2 regions of the Shewanella sp. JNE2 genome follow, and region 1 is predicted to be linked to the other one. Evidence: predicted binding sites of a transcription regulator. Region 1 holds the regulator's gene; the other holds the start of a gene.
What was found. Region 1 encodes sigma-54, which starts transcription at its own class of promoters, with help from an activator protein. Its sites were predicted from a motif close to GTTGGCACGNNNNTNGNNT; they were not measured.

Region 1 (4,178 bases):
TAATGGCGACAAGATCGTTACTGCCTTTGAGTTGCTCAAGCAAACTGCCTATTAGTGGCAAGGGAAGGTTATCGACACAGTAATAGCCGAGATCTTCAAGCACCCTAAGTGCGACAGATTTGCCTGAGCCAGAGCGGCCTGACACTATGACCAGTTTCATCCAGTGATTACCTGATAGAGTTCCGTTTCATCATGCGTCTTACGCAGTTGTTTTAATATTTGTTTATCACTTAGCTTTTCTGCCATGCACGACAACGTGCTTAGGTGCTGTTGGCATTGATCCGCCGGCACAAGCAGTGCAAACAAAATATCAACAGGTTGCTTATCGATAGCGTCAAAAGCTATCGGTTCCTCACATTTTACGAGTATTGCAATGGGTTGTGTAATATCGGTTAATCGACCATGTGGAATGGCGATACCGTTACCTATACCTGTGCTCCCCATCTTTTCGCGCGCCACAAGGCTTTCGAAGATCTCTTGAGATGAGAGGGTGGGGTACTGGGCAGCGGCTAAGTCACTGATGAGTTCCAGTACCTTTTTTTTACTGCCCGGAGTGGCGCAGGTAGTGCACTCCGGCCTCAGTATGGTACAAAGTTCCATTATTAGTGTTTTGTTAACTTCTCTTTGTGTTTAATAACCTGACGATCAAGTTTATCGATCAGGACGTCTATGGCAGCATACATGTCAGTATGCTCTGAAGTTGCAAAAACTTCACCACCGGTGAGGTTGATTCGCGCTTCGGCAATCTGTTGCATTTTCTCAACATTGAGCACAACGTGCACATTATGGATCTGTTCGAAATGGCGTTCAAGTTTTGAAAATTTTTCCTCTACATATGCCCGTAACGATTCAGTAATCTCGATATGGTGTCCAATGAGCTTTATTTGCATAGAAACGTCCTCCGATATCCATAGTAGGCTATAAACTTTTACGCTGATTGGAAGGGGGAATAAGCATTGCTTCTCGATACTTCGCAATGGTTCTGCGCGCAACATTTATTCCCTGTTCTGCCAGAAGTTGTGCCATCTTGCTGTCGCTTAATGGTTTTTTCTGGTTTTCCGCGGCAACCAGTTTTTTAATAAAGGCTCTGATTGCTGTGGATGAGCACTCACCGCCATCGTCAGTCCCGACATGGCTTGAGAAGAAGTATTTTAGTTCAAAAAGTCCCTTAGGGGTATGTATGTATTTTTGAGTTGTGACCCGTGAGATGGTGGACTCATGCATTTCAACCGCTTCGGCTATATCGTTAAGTACCATAGGTTTCATAGCTTCTTCACCGTACTCAAAGAAGCCTTGTTGGTATTGAACGATACAATTGGCCACTTTGAGTAAGGTGTCGTTACGACTTTCTAAGCTCTTGATAAACCATTTGGCTTCCTGCAGATGGCCACGAATAAATTGGCTGTCTGCTTGGCTTTTTGTGCTGCGAGCCATGGCGGCATATTGCTGGTTTACATTGATTTTGGGCATGCAATCTGGGTTGAGTTCTACCACCCAACGGCCATTTTTCTTCGATACCGACACATCTGGGATCACATATTCTTCATCCATCGGTGTGATCAACAAACCTGGGCGAGGGTTCAGCGTTTGTATCAGTGCGATACCATCCCGAAGTTCATCTTCTTTCAGTTTGGTTTTACGCATTAACAGCCTAAAATCGCGAGCAGCGATCAGATCTAAATGATCTTTGATCAACATGCGGGCATTTTCGAGATGTGGTGTGTCCGGCGAAAAATGGGATAGCTGGATCAGTAAACATTCGCTGAGATCTCTTGCTGCAACACCAACAGGATCAAAGTGTTGGATACGTTTAAGTACAGCTTCGACTTCGTCTAACTCAATCTCATGATTTCCCATCGCTTCGAGAATATCTTCAGTACTTTGGGTGAGATAGCCCTGATCATCAATGGCATCAATAATGGCAGTGGCAATGGCAAGATCGGTTTCAGAGAAGGGGGTGAGGTTTTTTTGCCATTCTAAATGTTCATGCAGGCCCTCGCTGGTTTCCCCCTGAAAGGGCATATCGTCTTCTCTACTGCCACCCGAACCTGAGTTGGGTGAGGCGGTAAATACTTCATCCCAAGTGGTATCCATGGGCAGTTCATCTGGCATAGATTCTTTGGTCAAGGATTCTGCGGTATCAACAGTGGAGCTATCTTGTTCGGGGGGCAGTGGGCTTGATTCGCTGAAATCGGTGTCTGATAAATTCTGGTTGCGTTCTGTAGGTGCGTCAAATTGCTCATCTTCCAGCTCAAGAAGAGGATTAGAGTCTAAGGCTTGCTGGATCTCTTGTTGTAATTCCAATGACGAGAGCTGCAACAGACGAATCGCCTGTTGTAACTGTGGCGTCATGGTTAACTGTTGGCCCAGTTTGAGCTGGAGTGACGCTTTCATGTTACCGCTGATCCCTACGTTATTATTTTTGAATGAGGCCGCTTGTTATCAGTGAGTGGAGTCTAGTCGCGATAATTTTAGGCTATAGACTCCGCTGGAGTAACTATAGCCTGAATTGTTCACCTAAGTACACAGCCCTAACTTGCTGATTGTCTAAGATCTCTGCAGGAGTTCCCTCGGCAATCAGGTTTCCATGACTTACTATGTAGGCATGTTCACATACGTCTAATGTTTCTCGGACATTGTGGTCTGTGATAAGTACGCCTAAGCCACGACTCTTAAGTTGTTCGATAATTTTTTTGATATCGATGACGGAAATCGGATCAACGCCCGCAAAAGGCTCGTCGAGTAGAATAAACTTTGGATTGGCCGCGAGGGCGCGGGCAATTTCAACTCGGCGACGTTCACCCCCCGAAAGGGACATACCTTGGCTATCGCGAATATGGGTAATATGGAACTCTTCGAGTAGGTGTTCCAGTTCTTCTTCGCGTTCTTCGTCTTTTAGCTCTTTACGGGTTTGTAATACCGCCATGATATTGTCGTGAACGGTCAGCTTACGGAAGATACTGGCTTCTTGTGGTAAGTAACCAATTCCTTTGCGGGCGCGAAGATGCATAGGGTCTGCAGTTAAATCATCATTGTCGATAAAAATATGGCCTTTATCGCTTTTTACTAACCCAACCACCATGTAAAAGGTCGTGGTTTTACCTGCACCATTTGGGCCGAGTAAGCCAACAATTTGGCCGGTTTTGACTGTCAGACTGACGTCTTTAACAACTTGGCGGTTTTTGTAGCTCTTCGCGAGATTTTGTGCTCTTAGGGTGATTTGGGTCATTGAGAATCCTGCTCTTTCACAGGTTTATCTGCGGGTGTTTGGGTTTTGAGATCATCCTGATAGTTTTCAGGTTGGATGATAGTGATCACGCGATCATCACCACTCCCTGTGCTTTCTGCGATCAGTTTTTGTTGAATGATGTTGTAACGAATGAGGTTACCTGTCACTTGACTGCCCGCTTGATCGAGGGAGGCCGAACCTGTCAGTGTTAATGTTCTTGTCGCCATTTCATAGCGAATTTCTTTAGCACTGGCGGAAGCAGGGCGACCATCATCTAATATTTGGGTGTAAGTCGCGGGGTTGCCCGTTGCAACTAAGATTTTGCTGGTTTCACCATCGGCAGAAAAGGCGCGAAGCTGGGCCGCTTGGATTTTGATTGAACCCTGTGTGACTTCTACTGGGCCAAAGAAGATGATTTGGTTGTTTTTGATATCTGCGGTTTGGCTAACGGCTTTAATTTTAACTTCTTGCTGCAGATCTGCGACTTTTGCATAAACGCTCATGCTCATTATCAGCATTAAGCTGGCAAGTAATATCTTATTTTGCTTCATAGGTTCCTACTACCTGACTGGTCAATTGGACTTCCTGCGCGTTCAGGTCCGCATAAAGGCCTTGCCCTTGGATATTAAAATCTTTCCCTGTGACGTAAATGATACGGTCAGAGGTCATTATCATAGTGTTTAGATCAAGTTCTAAAAAACTAGTCGATAAGGTTTGTATCGGCTCTTCAGGGCTAATGGCATCGATAATAACATTATTTTCTAATACAACCTTGCCTGTTTCTTTGTTGAGTTGTCCTTGATCCGCTCTGATCTGCCATTGTGCTTTGCCTTGGTCAGGATAAACAAGATATACAGGTTGAGTGAAATAGGTTTGGCTTTTTAGTTCATAGTGTTCCATGTGCTTGGCGGTGACACGGCTATTCACTTGACCTTGTTCATTAAATTCA
Region 2 (4,178 bases), 2.2 Mb from region 1:
TGGCCTGCCATTTCACACGAAAGTGCTGCTTGAAGGAGATCGGCTGCATCAGTTGGAATCATTGAAAAGACTTCAACAAAGTCACTAATGTTTTCAAAATTACTAAATGCTTCAGCCAATGTTTCGGCCGATTCGAAATGTAATATTTTACTTTGATCATGCTCTAGTTTGACGATAGGTGCTTCTTCAAGAGTTGAGAAATATTGTGATGCAATGTACTCATTAATTTGTTCTATTTCGATGAGAATGTTTTCAACACCAGATAGAACATCAATTAATTTTTCCGAGTAGGTGTCTATGCTAGGTTCAGGGCCGTCGGAAATGTAGCGTTTATACAATTCCTCCAGCCAATCATAGTTGGCGATTGAAACTACAAATTTACCAAGTAAATCTAGGTTTGGATTTTGTTCTTGGTAGAGGATGCCTGAGGTTTCATTTTTCTTGACCTTTTCACAGTTATCTTTTTTTTCATGGTGTTTGAGGTCGAAAGATTCCATTCGTTAAATGTCCATTTTCTAGTTTTATGGCTATAAGAAAACTATTAGAAATGAAGCGAAAAGTCTATAACTGAGATGAACAGGGCAAAACGGGGATTTTTGAAAATGTTACGAAAAAAAATTCTAAAAAACGTCATTCCTATGGCGGCACATAGGCGGCACAGGATTTTTTGCTTTTCGTAAATTACTGAATTTTATATATAAAAAGTGACTTATGGTCTCTCCACAGGGACTCGAACCCCGATCGGCCGCTTAGGAGGCGGCTGCTCTATCCTGTTGAGCTATGAAGAGACGAGAGTGATTATACTGGTTTTATCTGTGATTAAAAGGCTTATGATTTAGTTGCTTAAATCTTAATCGCGATGTCGTTTATCTGTACGTTGTAGACAGCATTTTGGTCTACAAGCACCGCGGTTGAGCTTTCTTCACTGACTTGTTCAATTTTGACAGTGGCGCGACTTTTTGTCGCGATAGGACGCATTTCATTGAGTCTGTCTGGCAAGTTCTGTTGTAATACTACTTGGAATTTATCGTTAACACGAATGCCATGTTTTCTGCCTAAATTCAATATTATCCTATCAGCTTGGCGACTCACTACTTGGCCGAGTAAAGGACGGCAGTTGAGTGTGCTATCCAAATCTTGAGTAGCTTGCTGCATTAATTGATTGATATTTCTGCCATATGCCGAGCGCCAAAACCTTTCACTATTAGGCGATACTACGGCTTGTTCTTCAAACTCCCATGGGGCAGAGGTACTGTAACTTTTACTCCATACTTCTTCTCCACTGATCCCGTGGTAGAGATTAAGTTTGAATTGAAATTGTCTTTGTGGGGCTTCATCCCAGATGCCGAGGAAGGTTGATTTAACTGGATCTGTCGAAATATCAATAATTTGTGGCTGAAGAATATATTGGCTGTCGGTTATTTCGCTCAACCAATTTGGTAGCCTATATCCTCGAATATCGACTAAATCTTGGGTAATATCGAGTCTTTCTTTAGCATGTAGGTGGCTAAAACTCGTAGATGAATAGCTATCGATATTATGGCTCAATTTTTCGGAGATAATTTCTTCAAACCCTGAGAGTTGACCGTATCTAAGCTGGGTGCGATCTTTTATTTGCGCTTGAGGTATTAAAATAGCCGCTTTTAATTGCCCATTCGGACATTGCTGCGTAGGGTCTTCATTCAGATCAAGTCGTAGGGAAACATATATTCTTTGGCCTTGGATCCGCTCATTGACCAGTTGAATGCTGATTGCTTGGGCATTTCTATTTATCGCAAAGCTGCTTTGGGTGAGATTGCCATTAGTTGTTTGTTGTTCGCTGGATATTCTTATGCCTGTATTAAGCGTTGCATAACTTACTGCCTGATTGATGGCTTCTTCCCTAGCTTGGGCTATATTGCCATTAATAATCATGGCCTCACCACTGGCTTCGATCCATTCAGCCTGTACAGACATTGAAAGTAAAGTAAGGCTCAAACTAATGATAGAAGCGGATCTTAATATGTGCATCAATTCAGTCCTTAATGCTGTGCCATCACGAATGACGAGATTGTTAATTTAGCCAGTTTACTGACAGACAACGCTATTAGACTAGAAAGCAAGTTTCATGCCTTATTGAAAGGGGACTTTAGATAAAGTTTTACTAATGACTGCCGATAAAGTAGCTATGGATATAATCCCAATGGCAATTTGCTGTCTTGGTCTGGTATTTGCATTTGATATTTCCTGTGTTGTAGCTGTGGCCTAATTATCATTTAAATGGCCAAGAATTCCTTTAGACGAGGTCTGCCCAATGTTAAAACGTGTCATTATTCCCTTAATCCTAATAGTGTTAGGTGGATGCGTTGCTAAATCCGTTGTGCCTCCGAAACCTAGCTTAGTTGATGGCAATGGCTTGCCGCCAACATCGACGATTAATCATTTAGCTCAGCGAATTGTCACAGAGTTAGTTAAACAAAATGATGCACTCCGTTCAGATCAACCCATAGTAGTTACAACACCTGTGTTGGTGGGGGATATGAACAACACTAATGCAATGGCACAACAGTTACAGCAAGGATTAATGACATCACTGCATAGCTTTCAATTTAATGTTGTAGATTTAAATCTTGGTGATGGCTTAAGGGTGACCGCAAATGGTGACTTTATTTTGACGCGGGATTGGCAAAAGTTATCAAACAATCTCCCCGTTGAACATTTAGTCGTATCGACGATGAGCCCCACAACAAATGGCATGGCAATCAATACACGTATCGTGAATATCAGTAACAATCGCGTGGTTTCTGCGTCTCAAACTTATGTTACCCAAAAAGAAATGGCCAATTATATGCAGGCATCAGAACAAGTGGTCTCACAGAATGGTATTTTATATAGGCAATCAAGTTCAGGCATGAATGAGGTTCGTGTGTTGGGAGATGGAAAATGAGACATTACCTTTTACTCGTTGCAACACTTTTATTTAGTGGCTGTGTGACAAAAGACAGATATGTACAGTGGGAAGATGTGCCTCCACCCAGTTTTCCCAAATTAACAGCCATAGGCTATGCGCCATTAGCGACACAGCCTGCTAAGGAACAATCTCAAAAAGTGTTAATGGCGATGCAAGCGTCAAAAATAGTGGCTTATCGTGAATTGGCGGAACAAGTTTATGGTCAAAAGATCACGGCGAATAGCAGTGTGAGTGATTGGATGTTAACGGATGACAATGTAAAGGCTTCAGTATCTGGCGTTATTCGCGGGGCTAAAGTGGTAAAAAGCTATCCCGCTGGTGAGCATTATGTTACTGAGTTAGAACTTGATTTTTCTCAAGTTTGGGCTCTTTATCAACAACAAAACCGTCCACAAAAAGTTAAAGAAGTCACGTATTTTTAGGCATGTCATACCCAAATATTGATTTCACTTTGGCAAATTTTTGCGTCTAAAATACTAACGCTTTTGGAGCTTTTGATCGCGAAGCAAAAAGCGGAGTTATGCTACTCAAATGAGGAGTTGCGTGCATGAAGGTAAGTGCATATCAGCTAAACTTTTTAGCTGGATCTCTGTTGTGATTGAGCGTTTGTGTTGAAAAGATCCTGTGGGAAAAGTTTTGTCCTATATCACCGTAAAACGTCAATCTTTCGTATCAATCCCTTTCTTATAAACACATTGACCGCGCATTTGCGCGGTTTTTTAGGTTATTGATTTTGCAGGCGATTATTTTGCGAGAGAGAGACTAGCTGAAATAGAGATTAAGCTTTTAAATCATTACCTAAACTTGAGATTGTTGAGGTTTTACCTTTATCGTTATAGGTCAAGCTAGTGGCGTTACGACTTGCTTGTAGAGCTTGAGCAAAGCGATTTAAACTCGCTAAATTCATGTCGATTAAACTGGCATTTTGCTCATTTAGCTCTTTGCATTCGACCAATGCCAGCTTAACTTCTGCCATTTTATGGCTAAGGTGAGGTTGCTGCGTGAGCTGAGATTGGTCGCTATGGTTGGCCAGCAATTCATCATTGGCTTTAAGTGTTTTGAGGCATTGTGATTTTTCATTTGCGAGTGACAACAGCAAATCGGCGTTTTGGTCAACCAAAGCGCCTTTTTCTTTGAGTATAATTTGCTTTAGAACAGCCAAATGGGCGTGTTGCTGATCAACCAGTTTAGCTACTTCTGTCATAGTTACTCTTTATTAAGATCACTT

Region 2: the regulator sigma-54 is predicted to act here: its motif matches at 2,198-2,216, upstream of MZ182_RS13730 (FlgO family outer membrane protein).

The regions. Positions count from the first base shown of each region.
Region 1 covers NZ_CP096169.1:725,081-729,258, forward strand. The annotation lists gene rapZ (RNase adapter RapZ) at 1-160, opposite strand, end outside; gene ptsN (PTS IIA-like nitrogen regulatory protein PtsN) at 157-600, opposite strand; gene hpf (ribosome hibernation promoting factor) at 603-890, opposite strand; gene MZ182_RS03275 (RNA polymerase factor sigma-54) at 919-2,394, opposite strand; gene lptB (LPS export ABC transporter ATP-binding protein) at 2,498-3,229, opposite strand; gene lptA (lipopolysaccharide transport periplasmic protein LptA) at 3,226-3,780, opposite strand; gene lptC (LPS export ABC transporter periplasmic protein LptC) at 3,767-4,178, opposite strand, start outside.
Region 2 covers NZ_CP096169.1:3,070,529-3,074,706, reverse strand. The annotation lists gene MZ182_RS13745 (hypothetical protein) at 1-497, opposite strand, end outside; tRNA gene MZ182_RS13740 (tRNA-Arg) at 713-788, opposite strand; gene MZ182_RS13735 (flagellar assembly protein FlgT) at 844-2,010, opposite strand; gene MZ182_RS13730 (FlgO family outer membrane protein) at 2,294-2,926, shown strand; gene MZ182_RS13725 (LPP20 family lipoprotein) at 2,923-3,372, shown strand; gene MZ182_RS13720 (flagella synthesis protein FlgN) at 3,729-4,154, opposite strand; gene flgM (flagellar biosynthesis anti-sigma factor FlgM) at 4,157-4,178, opposite strand, start outside.